3 regions of the Mesorhizobium sp. WSM4832 genome follow, and region 3 is predicted to be linked to each of the others. Evidence: predicted binding sites of a transcription regulator. Region 3 holds the regulator's gene; each other region holds the start of a gene.

The links. The regulator PhoB, encoded in region 3, activates phosphate uptake and scavenging genes when phosphate is short. The targets are predictions, from matches to a motif close to TGTCATNNANCTGTCAT.
Region 1: a site for PhoB is predicted at 4,215-4,231, ahead of AC0L2L_RS00075 (PhoX family protein). Genes of this name have one in related genera too.
Region 2: a site for PhoB is predicted at 1,709-1,725, ahead of olsB (l-ornithine N(alpha)-acyltransferase). Genes of this name have one in related genera too.

Annotation. Positions count from the first base shown of each region.
Region 1 covers NZ_JBVVQH010000001.1:8,088-18,161, forward strand. Annotated here, with positions in the region: gene AC0L2L_RS00050 (CHAD domain-containing protein) at 1-790, shown strand, start outside; gene AC0L2L_RS00055 (helix-turn-helix domain-containing protein) at 992-1,777, opposite strand; gene AC0L2L_RS00060 (SMP-30/gluconolactonase/LRE family protein) at 1,891-2,751, shown strand; gene AC0L2L_RS00065 (phosphatase PAP2 family protein) at 2,788-3,489, opposite strand; gene AC0L2L_RS00070 (hypothetical protein) at 3,508-3,846, opposite strand; gene AC0L2L_RS00075 (PhoX family protein) at 4,297-6,294, shown strand; gene AC0L2L_RS00080 (phosphatidylglycerol lysyltransferase domain-containing protein) at 7,008-8,045, shown strand; gene AC0L2L_RS00085 (ABC transporter permease) at 8,336-9,097, opposite strand; gene AC0L2L_RS00090 (ABC transporter ATP-binding protein) at 9,094-10,020, opposite strand.
Region 2 covers NZ_JBVVQH010000002.1:425,415-435,488, reverse strand. Annotated here, with positions in the region: gene AC0L2L_RS05195 (trimeric intracellular cation channel family protein) at 62-694, shown strand; gene olsB (l-ornithine N(alpha)-acyltransferase) at 770-1,645, opposite strand; gene AC0L2L_RS05185 (ATP-binding protein) at 1,841-4,120, opposite strand; gene acuI (acrylyl-CoA reductase (NADPH)) at 4,243-5,232, opposite strand; gene lspA (signal peptidase II) at 5,287-5,775, opposite strand; gene AC0L2L_RS05170 (TrmH family RNA methyltransferase) at 5,786-6,640, opposite strand; gene AC0L2L_RS05165 (RsmD family RNA methyltransferase) at 6,641-7,723, opposite strand; gene AC0L2L_RS05160 (DUF1772 domain-containing protein) at 7,811-8,296, opposite strand; gene AC0L2L_RS05155 (helix-turn-helix transcriptional regulator) at 8,400-9,110, shown strand; gene AC0L2L_RS05150 (VOC family protein) at 9,181-9,552, shown strand; gene lhpI (bifunctional Delta(1)-pyrroline-2-carboxylate/Delta(1)-piperideine-2-carboxylate reductase) at 9,605-10,074, opposite strand, start outside.
Region 3 covers NZ_JBVVQH010000008.1:11,751-21,824, reverse strand. Annotated here, with positions in the region: gene AC0L2L_RS13145 (ROK family protein) at 1-1,096, shown strand, start outside; gene AC0L2L_RS13140 (TetR/AcrR family transcriptional regulator) at 1,203-1,850, opposite strand; gene AC0L2L_RS13135 (hypothetical protein) at 2,019-2,723, shown strand; gene AC0L2L_RS13130 (flavin-containing monooxygenase) at 2,880-4,139, shown strand; gene phoB (phosphate regulon transcriptional regulator PhoB) at 4,322-5,011, opposite strand; gene phoU (phosphate signaling complex protein PhoU) at 5,025-5,726, opposite strand; gene pstB (phosphate ABC transporter ATP-binding protein PstB) at 5,747-6,550, opposite strand; gene pstA (phosphate ABC transporter permease PstA) at 6,547-7,398, opposite strand; gene pstC (phosphate ABC transporter permease subunit PstC) at 7,402-8,388, opposite strand; gene pstS (phosphate ABC transporter substrate-binding protein PstS) at 8,452-9,510, opposite strand; gene AC0L2L_RS13095 (response regulator) at 10,005-10,074, opposite strand, start outside.

The DNA.
Region 1 (10,074 bases), on a different contig from region 3:
CAAGCGGCTGAAAAGCGTGCGCGCCTTGCTGCGCCTGGTTCGTTCCGGGGACGAACCGTTCTGCCAGACCGAGAATGAATGTTACAAGCAGGTGTCGGCGCTGCTCGCCGGCCCGCGCGAAGCCACCGCCCTGATCGAAACCGTCGACCGTCTCGCCGCGGAACATTCCGCCGGTAGCGGTCTCGATCCGGTGCGCGAACGGCTGGTGCTGCGCCAGCACGAGCTTCATGCCGGTCCTGGCCTCGACGCCGCCATCAATGCGGCCATAGCCGCTTGCCAGGAAGGCCTGGAGCGCATCGATAGGCTGGCCCTGCCCGATCAGCCGGAGCACGCCGCTGACATATTGGCCGACGGCGCCCGCGCCACCTTGCGGCGGGCGAAGAAGGCGCTGGACAAGGCTCAGGCGCGCGGCGAGGACGAGGATTTTCACGATCTGCGCAAGGCGGCCAAGACGCACTCCATGCATCTGTCCCTGCTCGGCCGTCTGTGGCCGACGCCGATCAAGGCGCGCCGCAAGGCGGTCGACAAGCTTGGTGAAGAGCTCGGCGAATTGCACGACGTCTTCGTCATGCGCGCGCTGCTCGATGCCGAAGGCGAGCCGCTTGGCCCGGCCGACGAGACCAAGCTTCTGCGCAAGCTGTTGAAGCGCTCCGAAAAGAGCCTGACCAAGGCCTGCCTTGCCGACGCCGCCGACCTGTTCGGCGACAGCCCCAAGCGCTCGGCCAAGAAACTCGCCCGCAAGGCGCGCGGCGATCTCGCCGGACCGCAGGAAGAAGCAAAGGCGGCCTAGCGCTTCTCCCTTCTCCCCTTGTGGGAGAAGGTGGATCGGCGCGCAGCGCCGAGACGGATGAGGGGTGATCCAGCTTGGCCAACGCGCTCGTCTAAAGCCGCAATCGCCAACATCTCATTCCCTGGAACACCCCTCATCCGTCGCCTTCGGCGACACCTTCTCCCACAAGGGGCCCCTCGGGGAGAAGGGAGAAGCGCCTCACTATGCCGGCAGCGCCCGTTTCTCCTTCGCCGCCCTGGCACCCGCATCTCTCGGATGCGGTCCGATCGGCATGATTGCCGGAAACGGCGTCGCCCCGAAAGCAAAGGTCCATTTGTAGCCGGTGAGCTGGTCCTCCGGCGTGGTGTGCTGGTCGTGATGGGCAAGCAGCCTGGCGCGTTCGGCGAGCTCCTCGGCCTCGCGGCGCAGCATCTCCGCCGTTTCCGGCCGCATCCGCCTGGAAAAACTGATGAAGGTCGCGGCCCGTTCCATATGGGCGATCGCCCAGCCGACGAAGTTCTTGTTGGTCGTCTCGAAATGCGGCTTCAGCGGCCCCTCGAAATCCCATTGGATCGGCGTGTCGACGAGCAGCCTTGCCGACAGCCCGCGCCCCAGCGCCACCAGCCCGAGCTCCTCGAGGTCGCGCAGATAGAGGAACATCGAGGCTTCGCTCAGGCCTTGCGAGCGCATGATGCCTTCGGCCGTGAATTTCTCCGACAGCATGATGAAGACGAACAGCAGCGCCGGCCGCGCCGCCAGCCTGCGCTCGATCTCCGGTGAAACGCGGTTGGCCGGACCCGGCCCCCGGTTCATTGCGCCGAGCACGTTCTCCAGCTCGACATCCGCCGCCGCGCAGATCTCGATCAGCCGGTCGAGCTTGCAGTTGCGCTCATGGAAGATGCGCTTCACCGTCGGCTCGGAAATGCCCATGCGCTCGGCCAGCGTCCGGTAGGTCAGGCCCTTGGCCTTCAGCGTCCGTTTCAGCGCCTCGAAGATCGGACCGTTCATGGAATGCACCTCGTTCGTGCGAATTCGTATTGAATTGCGATACTAGCCTCGTTCCGGCTTCCAGGAAAGTATCGGAAATACTAGCTCTCCGCCGTCATCAAGGAGAGCACCCCATGAAACACCTCGTCGCCTCAACCGCCTTCGCCGCCATCGGCGCTTTCGCCATGTCTGTCGCGCAGGCCGGCGAGCTCTGGCGCGCCACCGGCTTCGAGCAGCCGGAATCGGCGCTTGTCGATACCGCCCGCAACCGCGTCATCGTCTCCAACATCGCCGGCAATCCCGGCGAAGCGGATGGCAATGGCTACCTGTCGCTCTTGTCGATGGACGGCAAGGTCATCACCCGTCACTGGGTCGATGGCATGGACGCACCCAAGGGCATGGCGATTTCCGGCGGCAAGCTCTATGCCGCCGACATCACCAAGCTGCGCGTCGTCGATCTCGCCAGCGGCAAGCTGGTCGCCACCATCGCGGTGCCGGGCGCCGTCTTCCTCAACGATATGACGCAGGACAGCGCCGGCAAGGTCTATGTCAGCGACATGCTGGCCGACGCCATCTACCGCATCGACGGCGACAAGCCGGAACTGTTCGTCAAGGACGCGGCTCTCGCCTCGCCCAACGGCGTGTTCGCCGATGGCGGCAGGCTGATCGTGGCGTCCTGGGGCAAGGGCATCGACAAGACCGACTTCAGCACCGCCGAGCCCGGCGGTCTGCTGTCGGTCGACCTCGCCACCAGGAAGGTCACGCCGCTGCCCGGCGCGCAGAATTTCGCCGACCTCGACGGCGTCGTCGCTATTGGCGACACCATCTACGCCACCGCCTACATGACCGGCACGCTTTACAGCTACAAGCCCGGCGGCGCGCCGCAGGTGGTCGCCGCCTTCAAGCCGGGCAGCGCCGACATCGGCACCGACGGCAAAAGTATCTTCGTGCCGCTGATGGGCGAAGGCGAGGTCGCGGCGCTCGGTCTCGACTGAAATGCCGATTGCGGGCCGGCCTGCGATCGCCATCGATCAGTCGCTGTCGGCCACCATTTTGCGCCGCTGCAGCAGGCGTGCCGCAAGCCAGCACAGCATGGCCCAGGCAAAGCCGGCGCACCAGCCGGCAAGCACGTCGGACGGCCAGTGGACGCCGAGATAGACGCGGCTGGCGCCGACCAGCACGGTGGTCAGTACCGCGAGGCAAAGCACGAAGATTTTCGTCCTGCGGTCCGGAAGGAAGCGCGCGGCTAAGGAGCCGAGCGTCAGATAGGTCACCGCCGACAGCATGGCGTGACCGCTTGGAAAGGACAGCGACGTCTCGTTGACGAGATGCGAGACGAGATCGGGCCGCGGCCGGTCGACCTCGAGCTTGAGCAGGCTGGAAAGCACCTGTCCGCCCGCCACCGCCACGAACATGAACAGCGCCGTCGAGGGTCTGCGGATCAAGAGCAGATAGACGATCGTCGCCGTCGTGATCAGCACCAGCACGGCGGAGCTGCCGAGCGCGGTGACGTCGCGAACCGCGCCTTCCAGCCAGAGCGGGCCGATCGGGCTGTCCGGCTGCCCGGCATGGCGGAAGGCGAGCAGGATTTCGGTGTCGAAGGCATGCGGCGTCGTGGCGCGCGCCACCTCCATGAGTTCCACCAGGCCCCACAGCCCGCCGGCGATCACCAGCCCGGCCAGCAGCAGGGGGAATTCCAACCTGTTGAGCAGCGCATTGGCGGTCGATTTCATTCGAGCTCTCGGGTCCAGCTACAGCCTCTGCATATAGGGCCCGAGCGTGATCAGCGCGACGGCAGCGATCGCCAGCATCATCCCGGTTGCTTGGAAAGCATTGAGCCGCTCGCCGAATAAGGCGAGCGCCACGACGTTGACCGAGACAAGTTGGATCACCGCCGACAGGCTGAACGACACCGACATGCCGAACTCGCGCACCAGCCTCAGCATGATCAGATTGCCCGCCGTGTAGAGCGCCAGGGTCAGCAAGAGCTTGGCGAAGCTCGGCGCCAGCCCCCATTGCTTGGCCGCCATCGCCGCCAGCAGGAACATCACCGTGGAAATGCCGAGCTGCGCCAGTCCCCAGAAACTCACCGCCGTCCCCCCTTTTGAAGCGCCGTCGCCACGCCGGCCGCAGCCCTTGTTTCCGAAGCGGGCGAAACCGTCAAGCTGGGCGGTGGAGGATTGGGCGAAAGCCGCGGCAAGTCCCCTTCTCCCCGTCACTATACGTCACTATACGGGGAGAAGGTGCCGGCAGGCAGATGAGGGGCGGCGCCAGCATTGGCCATCAGCATTGCACGCCCGAGGCCTTGTTTGCTGAAGCGATCGTCACGGCGCCTCTGTTTGCTAGGTCGGCGCCGCCCCTCATTGCCCTGCCGGGCATTTCTCCCCGTATAGCGACGGGGAGAAAGGGGGCGGCATCGACGGCTTCGCCAATCACCGAGGAACTACGTCGAAGCCCATGTCACGAAAATGTGATCGTTCAGCTTTAGGGGTCGAAAGGTCGAAACTCCAGCCACCTCAAGAAGCCAGAGGAACAATCCCATGACCGCGACCCCTGAGACCCGCTTCCGCACCAGCCAGCTCGAGGAGAATGACGGCCCGCCCGTCAACCCGACCGACAACCGCACCATGGGCGAGATCATCGCCGCGCGTTTCTCGCGCCGCGGCTTTCTCATGGGCTCGCTGGCCGTCTCGGCCATCGCCGCCACCGTCAGTCCGCTGGCGCTGGTCGCCGCCGACGAGGCGCGCGCGGCGGAAGGCTCGGCCTTCAACTTCGACGAGCTCGAGGCCGGCATCGACGACAAGCACCACGTCGCGCCGGGCTATGATGCCGACGTGCTGCTGCGCTGGGGCGATCCGCTGTTTTCCGATTCGCCGGACTTCGATCCGCTGAAGCAGTCGGCCGGGGCCCAGGCCCGGCAGTTCGGCTACAACAACGACTATGTCGGCTATATCCCGATCGACGGCTCGGCCGAGCATGGCTTGCTGGTCGTCAACCACGAATACACCAACCCGCATCTGATGTTTCCCGGCATCGTCAACATCGTCGAGAAAGACGGCAAGAAGGCCGCCGAGGTCGCGCCGCTCAGCAAGGAGCAGGTCGACGTCGAGATGGCCGCGCATGGCGGCACCATCGTTGAGATCCGCAAGCAGGGCGGCAAATGGCAGGTCGTGCGCGACGGCAAGCTCAACCGTCGCATCATGTCGACCACGGAAATGGCGCTGTCCGGCCCGGTCGCCGGTCATGACCGCGTCAAGACCAATGCCGATCCATCCGGCGCCAGGGTCATCGGCACGCTCAACAATTGCGCCGGCGGCGTCACGCCCTGGGGAACCTATGTGATGGCCGAGGAAAACATCCACGGCTATTTCTCGGGCGAATTGCCGGAGGGCCACAAGGAAGCCGCCAACTACAAGCGCCTCGGCATCCCGGAAGGCGCCTATGAATGGGGCGCGCATTACGACCGCTTCAACCTCGCCAAGGAACCGAACGAGCCGAACCGTTTCGGCTGGATCGTGGAGGTCGACGTGAACGATCCGAACTCGGTGCCGCGGAAACGCACCGCCATGGGCCGTTTCAAGCATGAGGGCGCCGAATCGATCGTCGCCAGGGACGGCCGCGTCGTCTTCTATCTCGGCGACGACGAGCGCTTCGACTATGTCTATAAATTCGTCACCGCGGGTAAGTTCAATCCCGATGACCGCGCGGCCAATATGGACCTGCTCGACGACGGCACGCTGCATGTGGCGAAATTCGCCGAGGACGGCTCGGTCGAATGGATGCCGATCGTGTTCGGCCAAGGTCCGCTGACGGCGCAGAACGGCTTTGCTTCCCCGGCCGACGTGCTGATCGAGACGCGGCGCGCCGCCGACCTGCTCGGCGCCACCAAGATGGACCGTCCCGAGGACATCCAGCCCAATGCCGGCAACGGCAAGGTCTATGTCATGCTGACCAACAATTCCAAGCGCAAGGCCGAGCAGGTCGACGCCGCCAATCCGCGCGCGGCGAACGCCTTCGGCCACATTATCGAGATCGTCGAGGATGGCGGCGACTTCGCCGCCAGCAAAGGCAAATGGGAAGTGCTGCTGAAATGCGGCAATCCCTCGGTCGCCGATGTCGGCGCCACCTTCTCGACCGCCACCACCGCCCATGGCTGGTTCGGCATGCCGGACAATTGCGCGGTCGATTCCGCCGGGCGCCTGTGGGTCGCCACCGACGGCCAGGGTCCGAAGGCCACCGGCCGCACCGACGGCCTGTGGGCGGTCGATACGGAAGGCGCCGCGCGGGCGACGTCGAAACTGTTCTTCCGCGTGCCGATCGGCGCCGAAATGTGCGGCCCGCTGTTCACGCCGGACGACCGGACCGCTTTCGTCGCCGTGCAGCATCCGGGCGACGGCGGCGAGGACTGGGAAGGTTTTGGCCGCCCGTCCTACTATGAGGACCCGTCGACCCGCTGGCCGGACTTCAAGCCGGACATGCCGGTGCGGCCGGCGGTCGTCACCATTACGAAGCAGGGCGGCGGCAAGATCGCGGTGTAGTGCGCTGAAGCGGCGCGGGCGAGCATGATCGCAAACGTTGAGGATTGGCTGACGCCTCCCCAACGTCGTCATCCACGGGCGGAGCGAGCGAAGCGGACGCGCAGACCCGAGGATGACGAAGCGGCGGGCGTTTCGGCCAATCTCCATGGCATGCCACCTGCCAACGCAGACATAACGACGGTCGAAACCATTGTGCCAGGAAACTGGCCGGCGGCTGCGGGCGGCCAGGTCGCCGCTTCTCGGCGGGCAGGATTTTTCACCGAGAATCAGCGCAAGCCCCGGGGATTGGCCGGAGCCTCCCTAACTTCGTCATTCCAGGGCGGAGCAAGGAGCGAAGCGACGCGCGCAGACCCTGGAATCCATGCCGTTACCTCGATCGTAGGCGCGGCGGAGCAGAATTCTGCACCGCCGCGGCGCCTAAAAGTCACGGAATGGATCCTCGGGTCTGCGCGCGTCGCTACGCTCCTTGCTCCGCCCGTGGATGACGAAGCGGCGGGCGTCCTGCTCATCCCATCGAGGCGTGCGACCCGCCTGCGCAAGCGTCGCAGCTCTCACCCGTCCCCCGATGGGCGACAGCCGGCGCTTTCGGACATTTGCCCTTCATTCGCCGCCAATTGCATCCTATATCGCGCTGACGCGACGCGACCGGCATCGGTCGCCAGCGATTCGCGACCTGAGGGCGGCAGGTCATCCATTCTTGGCACGCGGAGCTCATGGCGCCCCTGCGCATCTACTTCGACAGGCTTCTCGATGCCGTGGCGCCCAAGGTGCCGCGGCGCGAATTGACAGATGAGGAGCGCCTGGCGCTGGTGCGCCGCCACGGCGATTTCTCGCTCGCCTATTCGACGGCGGTGCAGCAGAAACTGTCCTATTTCAGCGACGGGGACGGCTACATCGCCTTCGGCACCAAGATGAGCCGTCATTTCGCGCTGGGCGATCCGGTGGCCGATCCGGTAGACCGCCCGGCCTATATCAAGCGCTTCGTCGAGGCCGCCGGCGGCCCCTGGTTCGTCCAGATCGGCGCCGACACAGCCAAGGTGCTGGCCGGCCTCGGCTACCACGTCAATCGCCTCGGCATCGACACCAGGCTGCTGCTGGCGACGCACGACTTTTCCGGCAAGCGCAACGAGACCGTGCGCTATTCGGAGCGCTGGCTGACGAAGAAAGGTTTTACCCTCGCCGAGGACAGCGGCGACGGACTGCTCGACGAGATAGTTCAGCTTTCCGCCGACTGGCGCAAAGAACGCATTATCAAGCGCTGGGAGATGGGTTTCCTCAATCGTCGCTTTTCCGAAGAGCTCGGCGCCGACATGCGCCGCTTCCTCCTGCACAGCCCCGAAGGCCGGCTTCTCGCCATCCTCGATTTCGACCCGCTGTTCCGCGACGGCAAGGTCATCGGCTACACCACCTCCTTCAAGCGCAAGCAGGTCGATGCGACGCCGCATGCCGAGGTCGGCCTGACCAAATTCGCCGTCGACCGTTTTCGCGAGGAAGGCATCTCGCAAGTGACGCTCGGTCTCTCGCCACTGCTCGATATCGAGCCCAGCGGCTTCGCCGAATCGGGTTTCTGGCGCGGCGCCTTCCAGCGCGCCTACAACTCGCCCTGGGTCAACCGCTCGCGCTTCAACCTGCAGGGTCAGGCGGCCTTCAAGCGCCGCTTCCACGGGGTCGAGGAGCCGACCTACATCGCGTTCCGAAGGGGGACGCTGATGGAGATGCTCGGGCTGCTGCGCCTGATCAAAGCGATCTGAACCGGGCTGGTACGTCTCGCGATTGGCCGAAGCCTCGCTGCTTCGTCATCCACGGGCGGAGCAAGGAGCGAAGCGACGCGCGCAGACCCGAGGATCCATGCCGTTACCTTTGCCGAGGGATGCGGCGGAGCAGAATTCTGCACCGTCGCAACGCTTTGACGTCACGGAATGGATTCTATGGTCTACGCGCGTCGCTCCGCTCCTTGCTCCGCCATAGAATGACGACAGGGACGGACGTTGCGGCTAATCGCGAAGGCTCGCAATTGCTCCAGCGCAGAATCCGGAGCGCGTCAATTCCGCAGCCGATACCCCGTCCGGAAAATCCAGGCGACAATCCCGATGCAGACGGCCAGGAACACCAGCGTCATGCCCAGGCTGACGCCGACCGAAACGTCCGCCTTGCCGTAGAAACTCCAGCGGAACCCGCTGATCAGGTAGACGACCGGGTTGAACAGCGTGACCGTCTTCCAGATGCCGGGCAGCATGTGGATCGAATAGAAGCTGCCGCCGAGGAAGGTGAGCGGCGTGACGATCAGGAGCGGCACCAGCTGCAGCTGCTCGAAGGTTTTTGCCCAGATGCCGATGATGAAGCCGAACAGGCTGAAGGTCACCGCCGTCAGCACCAGGAAGGCGATCATCCAGAACGGATGTTCGATCCGCAGGGGCACGAACAGCGCTGCCGTGCCCAGGATGATCAGACCGAGTATCATCGACTTGGTCGCCGCACCGCCGACATAGGCGATGATGATCTCGAGATAGGAGACCGGCGCCGACAGCAGCTCGTAGATGGAGCCGACGAATTTCGGGAAATAGATGGCGAAGGAGGCGTTCGAGATCGACTGCGTCAAAAGCGACAGCATCATCAGCCCGGGCACGATGAAGGCGCCGTAGCTGATGCCGTCTATCTCGGTGATGCGCGAGCCGATGGCCGAGCCGAAGACGACGAAATAGAGCGATGTCGAGATGACCGGCGAGATGATGCTCTGCAGCACCGTGCGGAAGGCGCGCGCCATCTCCACCCGGTAGATCGCCCATACCGCGCGCAGGTTCATGGCTCTTGCCTCAGAAGACTGACGAAGATTTCTTCGAGCGAGCTGTTCTTGGTGTCGAGGTCGCGGAACTGGACGCCGGCCGCCTCGAGGTCGCGGATCAGCGAGGCGACGCCCGGCCGGTCGCTCTGGTTGTCGTAGGTGTAGGTGAGCTGGCTGCCGTCAGGAGACAATTCCAATGCATAACCCGACAGGCCGTCGGGCACGGCGGCAAGCGGCGCGCGCAGCTCCAGCTTCATCTGCTTGCGGCCGAGCTTGCGCATCAGCTCGGCCTTGCCCTCGACCAGGATGATCTCGCCGCGGTTGATGACGCCGACACGGTCGGCCATCGCCTCGGCCTCCTCGATGTAATGCGTGGTCAGGATGATGGTGACGCCGTCCTCGCGCAGGCGCCGCACCATCGCCCACATGTCCTGGCGCAGCTCGACGTCGACGCCTGCCGTCGGCTCGTCGAGGAACAGCACGCGCGGCTCGTGCGACAGCGCCTTGGCGATCATCAGCCGGCGTTTCATGCCGCCCGACAGCGTGATCGCCTTGGAATCCTTCTTGTCCCACAGCGACAAGTCGCGCAGCACCTTCTCGACGAAGGCCGGGTTGGGGGCCTTGCCGAACAGGCCGCGGCTGTAGTTCACCGTCGCCCAGACCGTCTCGAAGGCATCGATGGTCAGCTCCTGCGGCACCAGCCCGATCAGGCTGCGCGCGGCGCGATAATCCTTGCCGATGTCGTGGCCATCGACGCTGACGCTGCCCGACGAGCGGTTGACGATGCCGCAGACGATCGAGATCAGCGTCGTCTTGCCGGCGCCGTTCGGCCCGAGCAGCGCGAAGATCTCGCCGCGCTCGATGTCGAGATTGATTTCCTTCAATGCCTTGAAGCCGGTGGCATAGGTTTTCGTGACACCGGAGATCGAGATGATGGATGACATGCTGAAAAATGGCCGGCTGGAAAATGTGACCTGATATAGGTCGGATGCCGCCCG
Region 2 (10,074 bases), on a different contig from region 3:
ATCATTCCCTACTGCCCTACTGCCCTACTGCCCTACTCCCCTACTGCCCCACCCTATGTCCTTGAACCCCATCGCGCTGCTCGACTATGCCGGCGTCGCCGTCTTCGCGGCGACGGGCGCGCTTGCCGCATCGCGCAAGCAGCTCGACATTATCGGGTTCCTGTTCCTGGCCAGCGTCACCGGCATTGGCGGCGGAACGCTGCGCGACGTCATCCTCAACCTGCCGGTGTTCTGGGTCGCCAACAGCGGCTATGTGCTGATCTGCGCCGTCGTCGCGGTGCTGGTCTTCTTCAGCGCCCACCGCGTCGAATCCCGCTACAAGCTGTTGCTGTGGCTCGACGCCGTCGGCCTCGCCGCCTTCGCGGTGATGGGCGCGGCCAAGGGGCTGGCGATCACCGGCTCGCCCGTCGTGTCGGTCATCACGGGCGTGTTGACGGCGACCTTCGGCGGCATTTTGCGCGACCTGCTTGCCGGCGAGCCTTCGGTTCTGCTCAGGCCCGAAATCTATGTCACGGCTGCCCTTGCCGGCGCCACCATCTTCACCCTTGGTGATCTTGCCGGCCTGCCGGCGCTGGCGTCCAGCCTGCTCGGCTTCGCGGGTGCATTCATCGTGCGTGGCGGGGCGCTTAAGTTCGGCTGGTCGTTTCCAGCCTATAAGAGCCGGCCGGGGCGAAGACCGGAGGATATTCCGTGAGGGAGTAGGGGGTTAGGGGTTAGTCAGTAGTCAGTAGTGACAAGAGCGCGAGTCTTGGTATCCACCACTACTCACTCACGCAGCGAAACGCTGGCCTTCGCCGCCATAGTAGTTGACGTAGCGGGCGCCGATCTCCTTGACCGGCATGACGACGAAGACGTCGACGGTCGAGAATTCGTGGTCAATGACACAGCCATCGCCGATGCGGGCGCCGACGCGCAGATAGCCCTTGACCAGCGGCGGCATGGCGGCGATCGCCGCCTTGGTGTTCACCGCCTCGATCGGCATCAGGTCCATGGAACAGTAGCGTCCGGGAACCGCGCGAACATCCCAGGCGGAATTGGTGCGGCAATGATGGGCGAGATAGGTCAGCGCCTCGGCATGCGCCGCCGGCACGATGCCATGGAAAGAGGCGCAGCCGGTCATCACGCCGATGCCGTAGTGATTGATATAGGCCCAGATGCCCTGCCAGAGCGCCTCGATGGTGCGCTTGGAGCGGTATTCCGGCAAAACGCAGGAACGGCCGAGCTCAAGGAAGCGCTGGCCGGGATGCCGCGCGATCAGCTTGGTGAGCTCGAACTCGCCCTCGGAATAGAAGCCGCCGGCAGTCGCGGCGATCTCCTGCCGCAGCAATCGGTAGGTACCGACGATGCGGCGGTGCTCAGGGCCGGGAAGGGAAGTGTCGAGCACAAGAAGGTGATCGCAGAGCGGGTCGAAACGGTCGGCGTCGCGCCGATCCTGCGCCTGGGCCAAGTCCTTCCTCGCGCCAAGCTCGTCATAGAACACCCGATAGCGGACCTCCTGGGCGGCGGCGATCTCAGCCTCGTTGCGGGCGAGCCGCACTTCGAGGTTGCCGATGCGGCCCAGCGGAGCACCGCTTGCGACGGCGTCGGCGCCACGGGCGGCGAGAAGGGCGCCGCCGGCATTCGGCCGAGTGTCACATTCAGGCATGACTGTATGCACGAGTGATTCTCCTTCGAGCCATCCCTCTTGGCACGGGGATACGGTGTAGGTGCAACAGGATTGTGACAGTACCGTGATACGACGTGGCGGGCAATACTTTGTCGGCTGGACAATACCCTCAACCGGCTATCTTGCGGCCGCGAAAGCCAGGCAACCTCAGGTTTTCAAGGGGTAAAAATTTCCTCAGGCGGCAACCTGGCCCTCAACCGCCTGGACGAGCGCTTCGGGATCGAGCGGCTTGGTCACGAAGCCGCTGGCGCCGTGGGCGAGCACGGCATGCCGGGTCTTTTCCTGGCTGTCGGCCGAAAGCACCATGATCGGGATCGGCGGCATCGCCAGAGACTCTTCATGGCGGCGGATGGCGGCGATCGCATCCAGGCCGTCCATGACAGGCATATGCAGGTCCATCAGCACCACATCGAAGCGGAACTTGAGGCCGGCGTCGGTAACGGCCTCGACCGCGGCCTTGCCGTTGCCGACGATCTTGACGCGATGCCCGGCCTTGAGCAGCGTGGCGCGGGCGAGCATGGCGTTGATGTCATTGTCCTCGGCGATCAGCACCGACAGGCCCTGGTCGCGCCTGCGCGCCGAGGAGACGCCGCGCGGCTCCGGCTGCGGCTGGGCGAGCAGGGAGCCATGGCTGGTCAACAGCACCCGCAAAAGGGTCTCGCCGCGCACCGGCCTGGCGAGGAAGGTGGCGTAGCCGCTGGCGCGGAATTCGCCGAGCATGCCGCGGTCCGTCGGCGCAATCAGGGTGATGGCTTCACAATCCGCAAAGCCTGAGTCGCGCAGCCGCCTGAGCAGCCTCCCGTCGCTGTTTTCGAGCGCGGCGTCGATCAGGAGCACGTTGCAGCCGGCGGCGAACGGAGCGGCCTGGCTTGGCGTCGCCGCGACCTCGACGGTGCCGCCATGGGCCCTGATCGTGCGGGCGATGGCATCGGCCTCGATGGCGTTTTTCGACACGATCACCGCCCGCCGGTCGGCAAGGATATTGTGCCGGTGCGGCGGCGGTTCGGTGGCCGCGACCGCCGGGATCTCGAGGACGAATTCGGATCCTTCGCCGAGCCGGCTCGAAACCGAGATCGTGCCGCCCATCGCCGCCGCCAGCCGCTTCGAGATCGCAAGGCCGAGGCCGGCGCCGCCATGCACCCTGGTCGAGGTGCCGTCGGACTGTTCGAACTCCTCGAAGATGCGCTCCATGTCCTCTTCACGCAGTCCCGGGCCGGTGTCGGCGACAGTGAAGCAGATGGTGTCGGTGGCTTCGGTGCGGGCGCGCGCCACGGTGAGCAGCACGCCGCCCGTATCGGTGAACTTCACCGCGTTGCCGATGAGGTTGAGCAGCACCTGGCGAACGCGGCCGGGGTCGGCGGTGATCATCTGCGGCACGTCGGGTTCGACATGGCAGCCGAGGCCGATGTTCTTGGCGAAGGCTTTCGCGGCCAGAAGCTCGATGATGTTGTCGGCGATTTCGCGCAGCGAAGTCGGCTGCGGCTCGGGTTCGAAACGGCCGGCCTCGATCTTGGAATAGTCGAGCAGGTCCTCGATGAGCGCGAGCAGCGCGCTGGCCGACGTGGAGACAGCGCCGACATAGGTGCGCTGTTCTGGCGACAGGTCGGTATCGGCAAGCAGCTTGGCCATGCCCATGATGCCGTTCATCGGCGTGCGGATCTCATGGCTGACGGTGGCGAGGAAGCGTGACTTGGCTTGGCTCGCATATTCGGCCCGTTCGCGCGCGGTGATCAGCGAGGATTCGGCGCGCTTGCGCGCGGTGATGTCGCGGGCGATCGCCCGGTGCGAGACCGCGCCCGTGTCCTTGTCGCGCACCGACAATTCGATCCAGGAGAACCAGCGCGGCCCGTTCGGCGTGCGGATCGCGACATCGGTGGAGCTCAGGCATTCATGGTCGGAGAAGGCGGCGTCGGGAACGATGCCGACATCGATGCCGAGCTCGGACAAGGTCTTGCCGGCGAGATCGCGCGGGTCGATCTCGACAAGCGAGGCAAAGACGCTGTTGGCATAAACGATATGGCCATCGCGATCACGATGGACGACGAGGTCGCCGAGCGCGTCGATCAGGCCGCGGAAGCGCTCCTCGCTCTCCTGCATCTCCCACATGCGGTCGGCGAGGGTCTCGATCTCGGCGCGGCTGCGGGCGGCGGTCTCGTCGAGCAGGGCGGCGGTGCGCCGCTCGTCGCGCCGGCTGCGCAGATACATGGCAAGGCCGGCAAGAGCCGCGGCGGCGAGGCCGACGGTAATGATGATCGGCGCTCCTGTGAGATGCGCCAACCCGGCCAGGACGGCGATGGCGACGATCGTCAGGAACGGCAAACCTTCGTGACTGGCCGCCGGCAATTCAGGAGCCAGCGGCGGCGCGACGAGCACCTGCCGCTTCGGCGCATCGGGGATGAGCCCGTCAGCGCCCGCGGCTTTGCTGTCCTGCCTGATGTCGGAGTCCGCGACCATGCGCAAACCATGCCAGACAGAAATTATGGAAGACTGGGACGGATCGTTCGAATTTTAGCGATTGCGCGCATTCCGGTCGGCCGCGGTCGCGGACGACCGTCGCTCTGCGACATCGCTTTCAGCTACATATCGACGACCACGCGGCCCCGGACCTTGCCATCGACGATGTCGCGCGCGGCAGCGACAATGCCGTCGAAACCAATCGTGCGCGACAATGTCGAAAGCTTCTTGAGGTCGAGGTCGGTGCCGATGCGGCGCCATGCTTCGAGCCGCACCGGCTTTGGCGCCATCACAGAATCGATGCCGAGCAGCGAGACGCCACGCAGGATGAAGGGTGCCACGCTCGACGGCAGGTCCATGCCGCCGGCCAGGCCGCAGGCCGCGATCGCGCCGCCATAGGAGGCCATCGACAGCACATTGGCCAAGGTATGGCTTCCGACCGAGTCGACGCCGCCCGCCCAGCGCTCCTTGGCAAGCGGCTTTGCCGGCTGGCTGAGTTCCTCGCGCGAGATCACTTCGGCCGCGCCGAGGTCGATCAGATAGGGGCTCTCGGCGTTGCGGCCGGTCGAGGCGATGACATGGTAGCCGAGGCTGGAGAGGATCGAGATGGCGACCGAGCCGACGCCGCCGGCAGCACCCGTCACCACCACCGGGCCGCGATCCGGCACGATGCCATGCCGCTCCAGCGCCATGACGCAGAGCATTGCCGTGTAGCCCGCGGTGCCGACGGCCATTGCGTCATGCGCGCTCATGCCTTCGGGCAGTGGCACCAGCCAGTCGCCCTTGACGCGGGCGCGGCCCGCATAGGCGCCGTAATGCGTCTCGCCGACGCCCCAGCCGTTGAGGATCACCTTATCGCCCTTGCGCCAGTCGGCATGCGAAGAGGAGATCACCGTGCCGGCGAAATCGATGCCCGGAACCAGCGGCCAGCGGCGCACAACCGGCGCCTTGCCGGTGATGGCGAGCCCGTCCTTGTAGTTCACCGTAGTCGCCTCGACGGCGACGGTGACATCGCCTTCCATCAGATCGGCATCGGTGAGGTCGACGACATCGACCGACTGCTTCTTTTCGGCATCGCGCGAAACGAGGATGGCTTTGAAGGTGTCGGGCATGGTTTTCTCCTCGGTTCTGGCTGGTGAGAAGTCTGCGGTTTCAACCGCGTGAGGTCAATTGCCGGGATCCTGAGGCTTCACCTCGCGCCGCCAGCCGATCAGCTCGTCGAAGACGACAAGCGCCGCGCCGATCGAAATGAAGGCGTCGGCGAGGTTGAACACCGCGAAGGACCAGACCGGCGTGTGGAACAGGATGTAGTCGATGACGTGGCCGTAGACGGCGCGGTCGATGAGGTTGCCGAGCGCGCCGCCGATGATCAGGGCAAAGCCGGTTCGGGCGATGAAATGGCCGGCCGGCGTGCGCGTGGCGAGATAGAGCACGAAGGCGACGACCAGCACGGCGATGACCACCAGGCCGATATCGCCGAAGGACGAGAACATCGAGAAGGCGATGCCGGTGTTATAGGTGCGAAACAGCGCCAGGAACGGCAGGAGATCGACCTTTTCCTGGAAGGCGAGACCGTTCTCGACCAGCTGCTTGATCCACTGGTCGAGCGCAATGGCGACGACGACCAGGACAATGTAGGGGGACCAGGATTTCACTTGGCGGTCCTCATCGTGTGTCAGGCTCGAGCTTCAACGCGCCGCGCCGGATCTCGAACAGCATCACGCCGGTGGCCACCGCCAGATTGAGCGAATCGGCGCGGCCGGCTTGGGGTATCCGGAGCAAGCGATCGCAGCTTTCGGCGAGGTTGTCCGGCAGCCCCTGCTGCTCATTGCCCATCAGCAGCAAGACCGGCCCCCTGGAAAAATCGACCGAGCGATAGTCGACCGCGCCTTTGAGGTGGGTTCCAACGACGAGACCCGAAAAATCGCGCCGCCAGGCGAGGAAGGCCTGCTCGGTCGCCTTGGCGACCGGCACGGCGAAGATCGAGCCCATCGTGGCGCGCACCGTTTCCAGCGAGAACGGGTCGGTGGTGTCGCCGACCAGGATGACGCCCTTGGCGCCGACGGCGTCGACGGTGCGGATCACGGTGCCGAGGTTGCCTGGGTCACGCACCCGGTCGAGCGCGACCCAGACGTCACCGTCCTTGGCGCGGATGTCCTTCAGCGGCACGGTCCGCTGCGCAAAGACACCGACCACCATTTGCGGGTTTTCGCGGCGGGTGATTGCCGCCAGCACCTTTTCCGAAACTTCGAGTACGGTGCCGCCGGCTGCGACGGTGCGCGCGGCGACCTTTTCGACCGCCGCGTTGCCGCGGCCAGCCTTGGCGAAGACCAAAGTCCTGATCGACCAGCCAAGATCGAGGGCGTCGATGACGAGTTTCAGGCCCTCGGCCATGAAGGCGTTCTGCTGGTCGCGGAATTTCTTCAGCGCAAGCGCCTTGATGTCCTTGACCAGGGGATTGGCAAGGCTGGTGACTTCCTTGACCTGCCCGACAGGGCGCGCGCCGTCATGTGCAGTCATTCAAGCCACCCAGCGCGAGAACAGCGAGGTCGACAGCGCGCGGCCGGCCGATTTCTCGCGAATGATCAGTTCGCCGGACTCGACCGTGCCGCCCATCCCGGCGAAGGTATCGCGCATCAGCGCATGGATGGCGAAGAAGGAGGCGCGGATCGAATAGGCGGTAAGAACGACGGCCAAGGGCTTCGGCGTCAGGATCGAGCGGCAGAGATCGGTGAGGCCCGGCAGGTCCTCAAACAATTGCCAGACCTCGCCCTTCGGGCCGCGGCCGTAGGCCGGCGGGTCGAAAAGCACGATGTCGTAACGGCTGCCGCGGCGTTCCTCGCGCTCGGCGAATTTCACCGCGTCCTCGACGATCCAGCGGATCGGCTTGTCGGCAAGGCCGGCCATTTCCTGGTTCTCGCGCGCCCAGCCGATCGCCTTCTTCGAGGCATCGACATGGGTGACCTCGGCGCCGGCGCGGGCCGCCACCAGCGAGGCCAAGCCGGTATAGCCGAACAGGTTGAGCACCTTGACCGGGCGCTTCGCCGCCGCGATCAGCCCCGCCATATGGTTCCAATGCGAAGCCTGCTCCGGAAAGACGCCGACGTGGCGGAACGAGGTGAAGCGGCCGAGATAATAGATGCCGTCATGCTTCATCGGCCAGGTTTCGCCGAGCGGCGCCTTTGGAAAGCGCCAGCGGCCGATGCCTTCCTCGTCTGTGTCGCCGGTGAAGACGGCGTCGGCGCGCTCCCACTCCTTCGCCGGAAGGGCTCGCTGCCAGATCGCCTGGCCCTCGGGGCGCACGATGCGGTAGGGGCCGTATTGCTCCAGCTTCTCGCCGGCGCCGCTGTCCAGCAGCGCGTAATCGGCGTTGGGCGCGACTTCGAGGATCAATGGCAGGCGCTCGGCGGGCAACGCGCCCTCGCGACGCGCAAGCACGCGCGGCAGCGGCTTGGCTTCCTGCCGGTCCGTCGGTTTCGATTCGCGGCGCTCGGCGGGCGCTGCCTGCTGGCGTCCAGCCGCGAACGCATCTCGGGGGCGGGCCTGTTCCGCCCTTGCGGGATGCGGGCGGCCATCGCGGCGTTTGTCGCGAAAAGATTTCAAGAAGGGTCATCTCCGGCGGTTCGGCCCGCTTCTGCCACAGCTCAGCCTACCGGCGCAACAAACCGTGGCCTATTCCGATGGTGGCCATCAACCATGCCGGACACTGAACAGGCCGAAGCAAAGCGAAACGAAGCCGAGCACTTTCGCCGCGGTGACCGCCATGTGGCCGGTTTCCCAACGCAGCCGGACAGCTTCGAAGTTTTCTGGAATTGGACCCGGCGTCCAGGTCGCAAGAATGTCGTTGGGCGGTTTGACAAGCCCGAACCAGAGCGCCAGCGCGACCGCATATAGCAACGTCGCTACGAGCACGAACCGGAAGGCGGAGGGTTCTTCACGCAGCATCCAGGCAAGCAGTGCCGGACAGAGGATCGCCGCGATGTCGAGCGGCGCCCCCACCAACAGAAACAGTTGATACTGCGCATTGAAGACCGTCGCCTCGCGCCAGAGCGCCGGCGACCATCTGGTCAGCCTGGGCAGCGATTCCAGCACATGGGCAAAGGACGGTCCAAGGCTGAGCGCCGCGATCGTGGCGGCGAGCACCGACCAGAACAGCAGGAATCCGCGCATCTCCATTGCGGAGAGAACGGGGATGAGACACAGGCGTTCCGTAGCATCGGGTCGCTTGCCGTGATGCGCGCCCCAGCCCTATGGTCCATCATCCGTGACGACGAAATCGATGTCCCGCTCAGAACGCCTGCTCGACCTTGTCCAGATACTGCGCCGCCACCGCCGGCCGGTGAGCGGCCATACGCTTGCGGACGAGATGGGCATCTCGATCCGCACGCTCTATCGCGACATCGCGACGCTGCAGGGGCAGGGCGCGCCTATCGAAGGCGAGGCGGGGCTTGGCTATGTGCTGAAGCCCGGCTTCATGCTGCCGCCGCTGATGTTCACCGACGAGGAGATCGAGGCGATCGTGCTCGGCTCGCGCTGGGTGGCAAAGCAACCGGACAAGCGGTTGGCCGCTGCCGGGGCCGATGCGCTGGCCAAGATCGCGGCGGTGCTGCCGGACGACCTGCGGGAGGATCTCGACGCGACGACGCTGCTCGTCGGGCCACGCGCGGAAAATACCGAGACCGTCGACCTTGGTGTCGTACGGCAGGCGATCCGCGACGAGCGCAAGCTCGGCTTCCTCTATCGCGATGCCGGTGGTTCGGCATCGAAGCGCCTGGTCTGGCCGTTCGCGCTGAGCTTCTTCGACAAGGTGCGGGTAGTGGTGGCGTGGTGCGAGATGCGCCAGGATTTCCGCCATTTCCGCGCCGACCGGATGTCCGACCTGACGGCGACCGACATGCGCTATCCGCGCCGCCGCCAGGCAATGCTGAAAGAGTGGAGGGCGACGCTCGACGCGCCCGGCCAGAACGGCACGAAAAACGCTCCCGGCTGATCGCTGCTGCCAGAATCTGACAGTAGGCCCGCCTATGGTTCCCAAGGTTCAGACACTTTGGAGATCAGATATGACCACGCCGAATTTCGTCATCCTCTATGTCGACAGCCCGGAAAACAGCGGCGCTTTCTATGCCAAGCTGCTCGGACGCGAGCCGGTCGAGTCCTCGCCGACCTTCGTGATGTTCGTGCTCGACAAGGGCTTCAAGCTCGGCCTGTGGTCGCGCCATACGGTGGAGCCGGCGGCTGCGGCGACCGGCGGAGGTGGCGAGATCGTGATCGCGGTTGCGGACGCGAGCGCCGTCGATGCGACGCATGCGGACTGGGCGGAGCGCGGACTGAACATCTTGCAGACGCCGACCGATCTGGACTTCGGCCGCACTTTCGTCGCGCTCGATCCGGACAATCATCGCGTGCGCGTCTACTGGCCGAATGCGCAGTAGGCAGTAGGCAGAGGCTTATCTTCCCTATTGCCTACTGCCCAACCCCTACTGCCTACCTGAGCGCCTTGTAGACGGCGATGCCGGCGGCGAGATCTTCAAGCGCTGCGCCAACCGACTTGAACAGCGTAATCTCACTGTCGTTCTGCCGGCCCTGTTTTTCGCCGCGCGCGAGCTCGTGCAGGTCGGCGATGATCGCTTCGGGCTTCAGCAGACCCGAGGCCAGCGGCTGGACGATGTCGCCGGCTTCCTTGGTGGCACCGGCGCGGGTGTCGACATAAACGCGGGCGCGGGAAATGGCGTCGTCGTCGCTTTCGCGCATCGCCGGCGTGAAGCCGCCGACGAGATCGACATGGGTGCCCGGTTTCAGCAGCGCGCCCTTGACCAGCGGCGTGCTCGAGATCGTCGCGGAAGTGACGATGTCGGCCTCGGCAAGTTCTGCATCGAGATCGCCAGCGGCATTTGCCGGAAGGCCTTCGGCGCGCAAGGCGGCCGCTGCCTTTTCGGCATTGGCCGGCGTGCGGT
Region 3 (10,074 bases):
CGATCTGATCCAGGAGGGGATTCTCACCGAGAGCAAAGCCAACGAGCCGACGGCGTTGAAACGCGGTCGGCCGCAGATCGGCCTGGCGCTGAACCCTGAAGCCGCCGCGGTCCTGACCGTGGTGCTGTCGCTGAACTTCCTGTCGGTCGCCGTGATCGATTATGCCGGCCAGGTGATCGCCGAGGAACAGCAGCGCCTGGACACGCTTGGCATGCCGCGCGACGAGCTGATTGGCGAATGCATGGCAATCGTCCGGCGCCGGCTGCAGGATCCCGACCTCGACCTGGGCAGCGTCGCCCGCATCGCCATGGGCATCCAGGGCATCACCGATTCCCAGGCGCGCGCCATGCTGTGGTCGCCGATCACGCCGCTGACCGACATTCCTTTCGCCGACATGCTCGAGGCGGAGTTCGGCATTCCCGCCACCATGGAGAACGACTGCAACATGATGGCGGTGGCGCTGCAATGGCGCGACCCGGACCGCTATCGCGACAATTTCATCGCCATCCTGCTCTCGCACGGCATCGGCATGGGCCTGGTGCTGAAGGGCGAGCTGTTCACCGGCACGCATTCTTCCGGAGGCGAGTTCGGCCACATGATCCATCGTCCGGGCGGGGCGCTCTGCCGCTGCGGCCGGCGCGGCTGCGTCGAGGCCTATGCCGGCAACTATGCCATCTGGCGCAGCGCCAAGAAGATGAGCGAGGACGCCGAGCCGGTCGACGTCGGCGACGCCGACATGCGGGCGCTTGCCGCAAAGGCGCGCGAGACGGACGGTCCTGAGCGCGAGGCCTATCGCCGCGCCGGCGAGGCGCTGGGCTTCGGCCTTGGCAGCCTGTTCGCGCTGATCGACCCGGCGCCGGTGGCCATGGTGGGCGTCAGCGCGGCGGCTTTCGACCTGATCGAGCCGGCGCTGCGCGAGGCGATCGCCCAGACCGCCGGCGGCCAGCACTCGAAATCGATTTCCTTCGACACCGAGCCGAACGAACTGCCGCTGATCCGCGAAGGCTGCGCCATGCGCGCGCTGACCTTCGTCGACCAGGAGATTTTCGCGCCGGGCGTGCAGGCAAGGACGAGTGCGGGGAAGAACGTGGCCTGAGGATCAGGGTTGAAACTAACTTCATTCTTGACGACCGAATTCCGACCCAATGAGGACCCCGGCCTCCGACAGCCCTGCGCCATTTCCGGACATTGGCCAGCGGCGTTTAATCCCCTTTAGGCCCGTCGTTTCCAATGAGTGTCACGAAGTGTTTTAATACGCTCTGCGCAGTTTGCTCCGCAGTATGTCCAGCCACTGCCCATTGCGCAAAGTGCCCATCAATGCACATGCGTGCGAGCCCGTAGACGAGGGCCCTCGCGGCTATTTGGGTCTCCGAGATATCGTTTGACCGGAGCATGTTTCGTCGCTGCGCCTCCACCATCGACCCTTCTACCAACACACGCACCGCTTCGTTATCGCGACGCAACGACTCCGAACTGTCCCAATCGATAAGACTCCGCGTCGAGATGATCTGGAAATGAGTGGGGTTTCGAATAGCCCAGCGCAAATAGGCGATCCCAACAGCGGCGAAGCGCTCAACCGGGTCGTCCGTAGGTAAGTTCTCGATAGCATTCGTTATCTCCGAGCGGAATCGGCTCATTGCCTGCTCTGCGACAGCCGTCATCAATGCGGTCTTATTAGTGAAATGACGGAAGGGCGCGCCAGGAGAAACGCCCGCCCGCTTTGCGACTTCGCGCACGCTCACATTGTCGGGACCGCCCTCCTCGACAAGTTGAACCGCGGCATCGATCAGGACCTCCCGCAAATTGCCATGGTGGTAACTGGTGCGATGAGGCGTCTTGGCTTTTGGCATTTCGTCCCTCGTTCCATCGAGCTGCATCTCGCCTCTATATCAAGAAACCTCCAAAATGTAATCACTGTTTACAATTCGCGTTTGCGAATGTAAGCAATGATTACCGATGGGATCGGAACAGGCCTGCGGTCTTCGCGGCTGCCAAATGCCCAGACGGAGGACCCGAACATGCTCGCCAGAGACGCCGAAACTCGCCGTTCGCAATCGTTCACATCATCCCAGGACCCAGCCGAAGAACCGCAGCACAAGCAGAATCTCCGGACTGCTCAGCCGAGTGCGGCCGTGTCCGGCGCCACGCTTTATCGGCTTGCCGCCGTCGCCGGGGTGGGAAGTGCGCTCATTCTTTTGGTCAACGCGGCTAAACGCAGTTCGCTGATCTCGACCACCGATCTAACGCAACTCCTCGCGCCGCTCGCCGAGATTTTGGCGCTCGGTCTCGTCGTGGGCTTGTTTCTCGCGTTTGGCAGGCGCACGGGCCTATTCGGCACCATCGCGTTTGTCATCAACTTCATTGCGCTGGCAAGTTTGGAAGGTGTGGAGGTGGTGATCAATCTCGTATTTTCGAAACTTCCGCCGACGATCATCATGGACCTGCGAGCCGGGCCGCTCGGACTGGCTCTAGTCGCCAGTTCGTTGCTTTTCCTGCTTGGAACGCTGGCATTTGCGATCTCTCTTGCCGTTGGACGAGATATGCCGCGCATTCCACTGGCTCTCTACGTCATCGGCGCGGTGCCGATCGCGCTCCGTGCGTTCGTGCCGGAGTGGGCTCTTGACCTGGGCTTAGTGGTTCTTGCGACAGCCATCGCCTGGCTGGCCGGATTGCTGTGGATACGCGCGAGCACCATCGGGGTCGGCGATTCCGTCAAAAGCTGAAGCGCTCCAGGCGGCAAACGTTCGCTGAGAATGTCCGCAACGGGTCGAAAGAGTTGAAGAAGTCCGACGGGTTGTGAAGCAGACGCCGCGGTACCAGAAGGCCCGCCATTGCTGATTGCGCAAAATACAATAGGTTGACAATCAGAGGGGAGCGTAATGACGAGCGGAACGGACGTTCTTGATGCCGCCGTCATCGGTGCCGGTTGGGCGGGGCTAGGCGTCAGTCATGCGCTGAAGCAGCGCGGCTTGCGCCATAGAGTATTTGAGCGAGGTCGCATCGGCGAGACCTGGCGAACCCAGCGCTGGGACTCCTTTCGGATTAACACACCCAACAGCCAAACAGTCATGCCCGGGGATACCTATGTCGGCCCAGATCCCGACGGTGCGATGACAAGCGGCGAGTTTGTCGCGCTGTTGGAGGACTATGCCGGGCGGTATGGCCTTCCGGTGGAAACCGGTACGCCGGTGACCGACCTTGTTGCCAGCGGCGGCCTCTACCGGCTGACCCTTCCGAACGGCTCCCTGTGGGCGAGGAACGTGGTGATCGCCAGCAGCAACCAGAATTGTCCGGCGCGCCCACCTTTCTCTGCTTTGCTGCCGCTCAACATCCGACAGATCGATGCATCGGCCTACCGCAACGCATCCGGTCTCGACCATGGGGCCGTCCTGGTGATCGGCAGCGCCCAGTCGGGCGGCCAAATCGCCGAGGACTTGGTCCAGGCGGGGCGAACCGTATTTCTTGCAAGCAGCCGGGTCGGCCGACTGCCCCGCATGTATCGGGGTCGCCACATCAGTGTCTGGATGGTTCTTTCCGGATTGATAGATGTGACGCGCAGGGAAATGCTTCAGCAGGGACCCATTCCCGGAAGGCCGCTGACAGGAGCGCTCCATACGATCAGCCTGCAGTCCCTCAGCGCGCAAGGCGTTGTCCTTCTGGGCCGGCTCACGGGCGTCGACGCCGGACACCTCTCGTTCAGCGACGAGGCAGAAGCGCATGTCCGCCATGCAGACGAGGGCTCCGCAAGAATTCGAAGCCAGATCGACGAGTATATCGAGCGCAACGGTATCGATGCCCCGCGGGCTGAGCCGGACCCGGCCGAGGTGATTGCCGCGCTGCTGCCCAATCCACCGGTCCGATCAATCGATCTCGACGCCAGGGGGATCACAACGGTGATCTGGTGCACTGGGTTCAGGGGGGATTTCGGGTGGGTGCGCGTTCCCGAGGTGCTCGATGCACACGGCCAACCGTTGCACGAGAACGGGTTCGCAGGCGCTCCCGGCGTGTATTTTGCCGGCCTGCCTTTCGCGATCTCGCGACGGTCGGGCACAATATTGGCAATCGCGGAGGAAGCAGGCCGGTTGGTCGAAGATATCCAGCGTCGTTTAGCAGCTGCCTCTGACGTCCCGATTCAGTGATGCCGACTCGAAGCGAATATCATCCGGAGGCGGCTTCTTCCTCTCGCGAGATTCAGGCTATTAATCGGATCGAAGGGCTCTAAAGCGCGTCGCTGAAACGGATTCAGGCGCGCGCTTTAAGTCTTTGTTTTTATGCATGTCGTTTTGGCAAAACACCGCTGCACACTTTTGCGCGACATGCATTAATCCTCGCGGATCGCGTAGCCCGCCCCGCGGATGGTGCGGATGACGTCCGGCATGCGGCCGTTGTTGACCGCCTTGCGTAGGCGGCCGACATGGACGTCCACGGTGCGCTCGTCGATGTAGATCGTCTCGCCCCAGACATTGTCGAGCAACTGGCTGCGCGAGAACACCCGGCCGGGGTGACGCATCATGAATTCGAGCAGGCGGAACTCGGTCGGGCCGAGCCTGATCTCGCTCTTCTTGCGGTAGACGCGATGCGATTCCCGGTCGAGCACGATGTCGCCGACCTTGAGCACACTGGACAGCACCTCTGGCTTGGCGCGGCGCAGCAGCGCCTTGACGCGCGCCATGAACTCCGGCGTCGAGAACGGCTTGACCAGATAATCGTCGGCGCCGGTGGACAAACCTCGAACCCGATCGCTTTCTTCGCCTCGCGCGGTCAGCATGATGATCGGCAGCCGCTCGGTCTCGGGCCGCATCCTGAGGCGTCGGCAAAGCTCGATGCCGGAAACCGCCGGCACCATCCAGTCGAGCACGAGCAGGTCGGGAACGTTTTCCTGAAGGCGGATTTCGGCCTCGTCGCCGCGGGTCACCACTTCGACCTGGTAACCCTCGGATTCGAGGTTGTAGCGGAGCAGCACTCCTAGCGGCTCCTCGTCCTCCACCACCATGATGCGTGGCGCGATCATTGCCAGTTACCCTTCAGGCCGCCGGCGCCGACATCTCGTCCTGCTTCGGACGATTCGCGGGCAATTGCGTGCCGGTCAGCACATAATAGGCGTTCTCGGCGATGTTGGTCACATGATCGCCGATGCGCTCGAGGTTCTTGGCGCAGAACAGAAGATGCGTGCAAGCGGTGATGTTGCGCGGGTCTTCCATCATGTAGGTCAGGAGCTCGCGGAAGACGGACGTGTATTTGACGTCGATGCGTTCGTCGTCGTTGCGAAGCTTGGCCAGCGCCGTGGCGTCGCCCACCGTGTATTCCTGGATCACGGCCTGGACCTGGATCAGCACCAGCTGCGCCATGGAATCGATCGAATGCGTGAGATCGCGTGGCGCGGCGCTGACGCCCACCGAACCGACGCGCTTGGCGATGTTCTTGGCGAGATCGCCGATGCGTTCGAGGTCGCCCGCCATGCGGATCGAGCCGACCACATGGCGAAGATCGTCCGCCATCGGCTGGCGCTTGGCGATCAGCGTGATGGCGCGGTCGTCAAGTTCGCGCTGGCGCGCGTCCATGATGGCGTCGTCGGAGACGACGCGCTGCGCCAGCGCATTGTCGGTCTCGAGCAGGGCCCTGGCCGATGCGCCGACCATGGAGGCCGCAAGGTCGCCCATGTCGTTGATAAGCCGGCTGATCTGCCTCAGATCCTCGTCGAAGGAAGCGACGGTATGTTCGGCCATGATGATGTCCTCGTATGAACTCAGCCGAAGCGGCCGGTGATGTAGTCCTGCGTGCGCTTCTCGCGGGGCGAGGTGAAGATCTTCTCGGTCCGGTCGAACTCCACCAGCTCGCCGAGATACATGAACGCCGTCTGCCGCGACACACGTGCCGCCTGCTGCATGTTGTGGGTGACGATGACGATCGTGTAGTCGGCCTGCAGCTCGTCGATCAGTTCCTCGATCTTGGCGGTCGACAGCGGATCGAGCGCCGAGGCCGGCTCGTCGAGCAGGATGACCTCGGGCTTCACCGCCACGGTGCGGGCGATGCACAGACGCTGCTGCTGGCCGCCGGAGAGGCTGAGGCCGCTGGCGTTCAGCTTGTCCTTGACCTCGTTCCACAACGCCGCGCGCTTCAGCGCCTGCTCGACGCGGCTGTCCATCTCGGCCTTGCCGATCTTCTCGTAGAGCCTGACGCCGAAGGCGATGTTCTCGTAGATCGACATCGGGAACGGCGTCGGTTTCTGGAACACCATGCCGATCTTGGTGCGCAGCAGGTTGAGGTCCTGCGAGCGGTCGAGGATGTTCTTGCCGTCAAGCAGCACCTGCCCTTCCGCGCTCTGCTTCGGGTAGAGTTCGTAGATGCGGTTGAGCACGCGCAGCAGCGTCGACTTCCCGCAGCCCGACGGCCCGATGAAGGCGGTCACGCTGCGCTCGGGCAGGGACAGGTTGATGTCCTTCAGCGCCTTCGACTGACCATAGTAGAAGTTGAGGTTCTTGACCTCGATCTTGGCCTTCTCGACGGTCGTGTCGGGTGCGTTCAGGTCGGTGGACAACATCGGTTTCATCTGTCCTCTCTGCGTCCGGTCAGGCTGCGGGCGATGACGCTCAGGCCGAGAACCGTCAGGGTGATTATGAGTGCGCCCGTCCAGGCCAGCTGCTGCCATTCCTCGTAGGGGCTGAGAGCGAACTGGAAGATGGTCACCGGCAGGCTGGCCATCGGGGCATTGAGATTGCTCGACCAGAACTGGTTGTTGAGCGCGGTGAAGAGAAGCGGCGCCGTCTCGCCGGAAATACGGGCGATCGCCAAAAGGATGCCGGTGACGATACCGGACAGGGCCGCGCGATAGGCGACGGAGCGGATCACCACCCAGCGCGGCGCGCCGATGGCGGCGCCCGCTTCGCGCAGTGCGTTGGGCACAAGGTTGAGCATGTCCTCGGTGGTGCGCACCACGACGGGGATCACCAGGATGGACAGCGCTACGGCGCCGGCAATCGCCGAGAAGTGCCCCATCGGCCGCACCAGCAGCTCATAGACGAACAGGCCGATGATGATCGAGGGGGCCGACAACAGGATGTCGTTGATGAAGCGCACCACCGTGGTGAGCTTCGAGAAGCGACCATACTCGGCCATGTAGGTGCCGGCCAGCACGCCGATCGGCGTGCCGACGACGATGCCGATGATGGTCATCACGATGCTGCCGTAGATGGCGTTGAGCAGGCCGCCGGCATCGCCGGGCGGCGGTGTCATTTGCGTGAACACCGACAGCGACAACCCCGAGAGTCCTTTGTAGAGCAGGGCGCCGAGGATCAGCGCCAGCCAGGCGAGGCCGATGCCGGCGGCGATGACGCAAAGCGTCATCATCACGCCGTTCTTTCGCTTGCGGCTGTTGTGGAGTGCAAGGGACGTCGACATCGGTCAGGCTCCCGTGCGGGCGTCGATGCGCATCAGCATGTAGCGCGCGATGGCAAGGATGATGAAGGTGATGATGAAGAGGATCAGACCAAGCGACACCAGCGAGGATGTGTAGAGGTCGCCGTCGGCCTCGGTGAATTCATTGGCGATCGTTGCCGAGATCGTCGTGCCCGGCGCGAACAGCGAGGCGCTGATGCGGTGCGCATTGCCGATGACGAAGGTGACGGCCATCGTCTCGCCGAGCGCACGGCCGAGGCCGAGCATGACGCCGCCCATGATGCCGATGCGGGTATAGGGGATCGTCACGCGCCGGGTCACCTCCCAGGTCGTGCAGCCGATGCCATATGCCGATTCCTTCAGCACCGCCGGCACGGTGTCGAACACGTCCTTGGTGATCGAGGTGATGAACGGCAGCACCATGATGGCGAGGATCAGCGACGAGGTCAGCAGGCCGATGCCGTAGGGCGGGCCGGCAAACAGGCTGTTGAGGCCGGGGATGCCTTTGAAGAGCCAGATGACGAAGGGCTGGATCGTCGTCTGCAGGAATGGCGCGAAGACGAACAGGCCCCAGATGCCGTAGATGATCGAGGGGATGCCGGCCAGCAGCTCGACGGCGATGCCGATAGGGCGCCGGAGCGGTCGCGGGCAAAGCTCGGTCAGGAAGATGGCGATGCCGATGCCGATCGGCACGGCGATGATGATGGCGATGGCCGAGGTGACGACAGTGCCGTAGATGGGCGCCAAAGCGCCGAAATTCTCGGTGACGGGGTTCCAGGATTCGGTGGTCAGGAAGGAGAAGCCGAACTTCGACAGCGCCTCCCACGAGCCGGCGAACAGCGAGATGGCGACACCGCCGAGAATAACCAGAACGAGGATGGCGGAAAGGCGCGTGGCCGTCCGGAAGATCGTGTCTGTGAGGGCGAAGCGGCGCACTGTCGCTTCCCTGCTCCGCATGGCGGACGATGTCACGGCTTCGGAAACGGCACTCATCTGGCCCCTCGCATTTCGAAACAGACAAGAGGGCGCCGGGAGGCGCCCCCTTATTCCGTGGAATTACATGCCGGAGTAGAGCGGCTTGCCGCTCGCATCGACGATGTCCTTGCCCCACATTTCCTCGACGCTCTTCACGACCGCGTCGGGCATCGGTACGTAGTCCAGGCCAGCGGCCTGCTCGTCGCCCTTGGCGTAGGACCAGGCGAAGAACTTGAGCGCTTCGGTCGTGGCCGCCGCGTCGTCGGGCTTCTTGTAGACAAGAATCCAGGTAGCCGCCGTCATCGGCCACGATTCGGCGCCCGGCTGGTTGGCAAGGATCACGCCGTAGCCCGGCTGCGAGTTCCAGTCGGCGTTGGCCGCCGCAGCCGAAAACGCTGCCGCCGTCGGCTCGACCTTCTTCCCGTCCTTGTTCACCAGATCGGTGTGGGTCAGCTTGTTCTGCTTGGCATAGGCATACTCGACATACCCAATCGCACCGCCGGTCTGGGCAACGTTGTTTGCAACGCCCTCATTGCCCTTGGCACCGATGCCGACAGGCCATTCCACTGCCTTGTCGACGCCGACCTTTTCCTTCCAGTCCGCGCTGACATCGCCGAGATAGTATGTGAAGTTGAAGGTAGTGCCCGAACCGTCGGAACGGTGAACGACCGCGATCGCCTGCGAAGGCAGCTTGACGTCGGGGTTGAGCTTCTTGATCGCTGCGTCATCCCAGCTCGTGATCTTGCCGAGGAAGATATCGGCCAGCGTCGGGCCGTCGAGAACCAGCTCGCCCGGCTTGACACCTTCGAGATTGACGACCGGAACGATACCACCCATCACCATCGGGAACTGCGCGAGCCCGGTGGAGTCGAGCTCTTCGCCCTTCAGCGGCGCATCGGAAGCGCCGAAGGTCACGGTCTTGGCCTTGATCTGCTTGATGCCGCCGCCGGAGCCGATCGACTGATAGTTGAGACCGATGCCGGTCTCCTTCTTGTAGGTGTCGGCCCACTTCGCGTAGATCGGGTAGGGGAAGGTTGCGCCGGCGCCGGAAATGTCGGCTGCCATCGCGGCGGAGATGCTAAGGGTTGATGCCGCAGCCATTGCAATCGCAACGGCCGCCGAGCGGATGAAATGTCTCATGTGGCCTGCTCCTGTTCGGAAGATGGTCTTTCGGCACCCGTTGTATTGGCGCCCGGTGAGGGCAATAGCCCTCGATTATTACAGTCGCATGACAGTTTCATGTCAGCCCGGTAACGGCTGAACGGGGACGCTTGGAGGGGTCCGCGGCGGCCTCGGTGGACCGGCCACAGTTTGCCGCCGGAATCAGCGACTTGTCTGGCTTTTGAAACAAAAAATATCCCGGCAGCCGGATCACGGCCGCCGGGAAATAAAAACCGGACGAGAGCGCGTTGCCTGAATGCCAGAGCGGATCATGGCCTAGCTCATCGCCGAAAACAGGGTCCGTTGGGGTAGAGTCGACACTGTTTCTTGTTGGCGGTCGCCGCTCCCGCCCGTAACCGAAGGGCAGAATCGATGCCATGATTGTCAGAGCTTGGCGTTTGCTTTGGTATGGTGCGATCGCACCATACGCATGCGTAAGCGTCCCATCCCGTTGGCCCGCGACTTTGGCGCGGCTACCCGGCGTTGCGCCGGGTGTCGGCGTCCGTGCCCAGCCAGCGTTCGAGCTTCTCGAGCAGCGCGCGC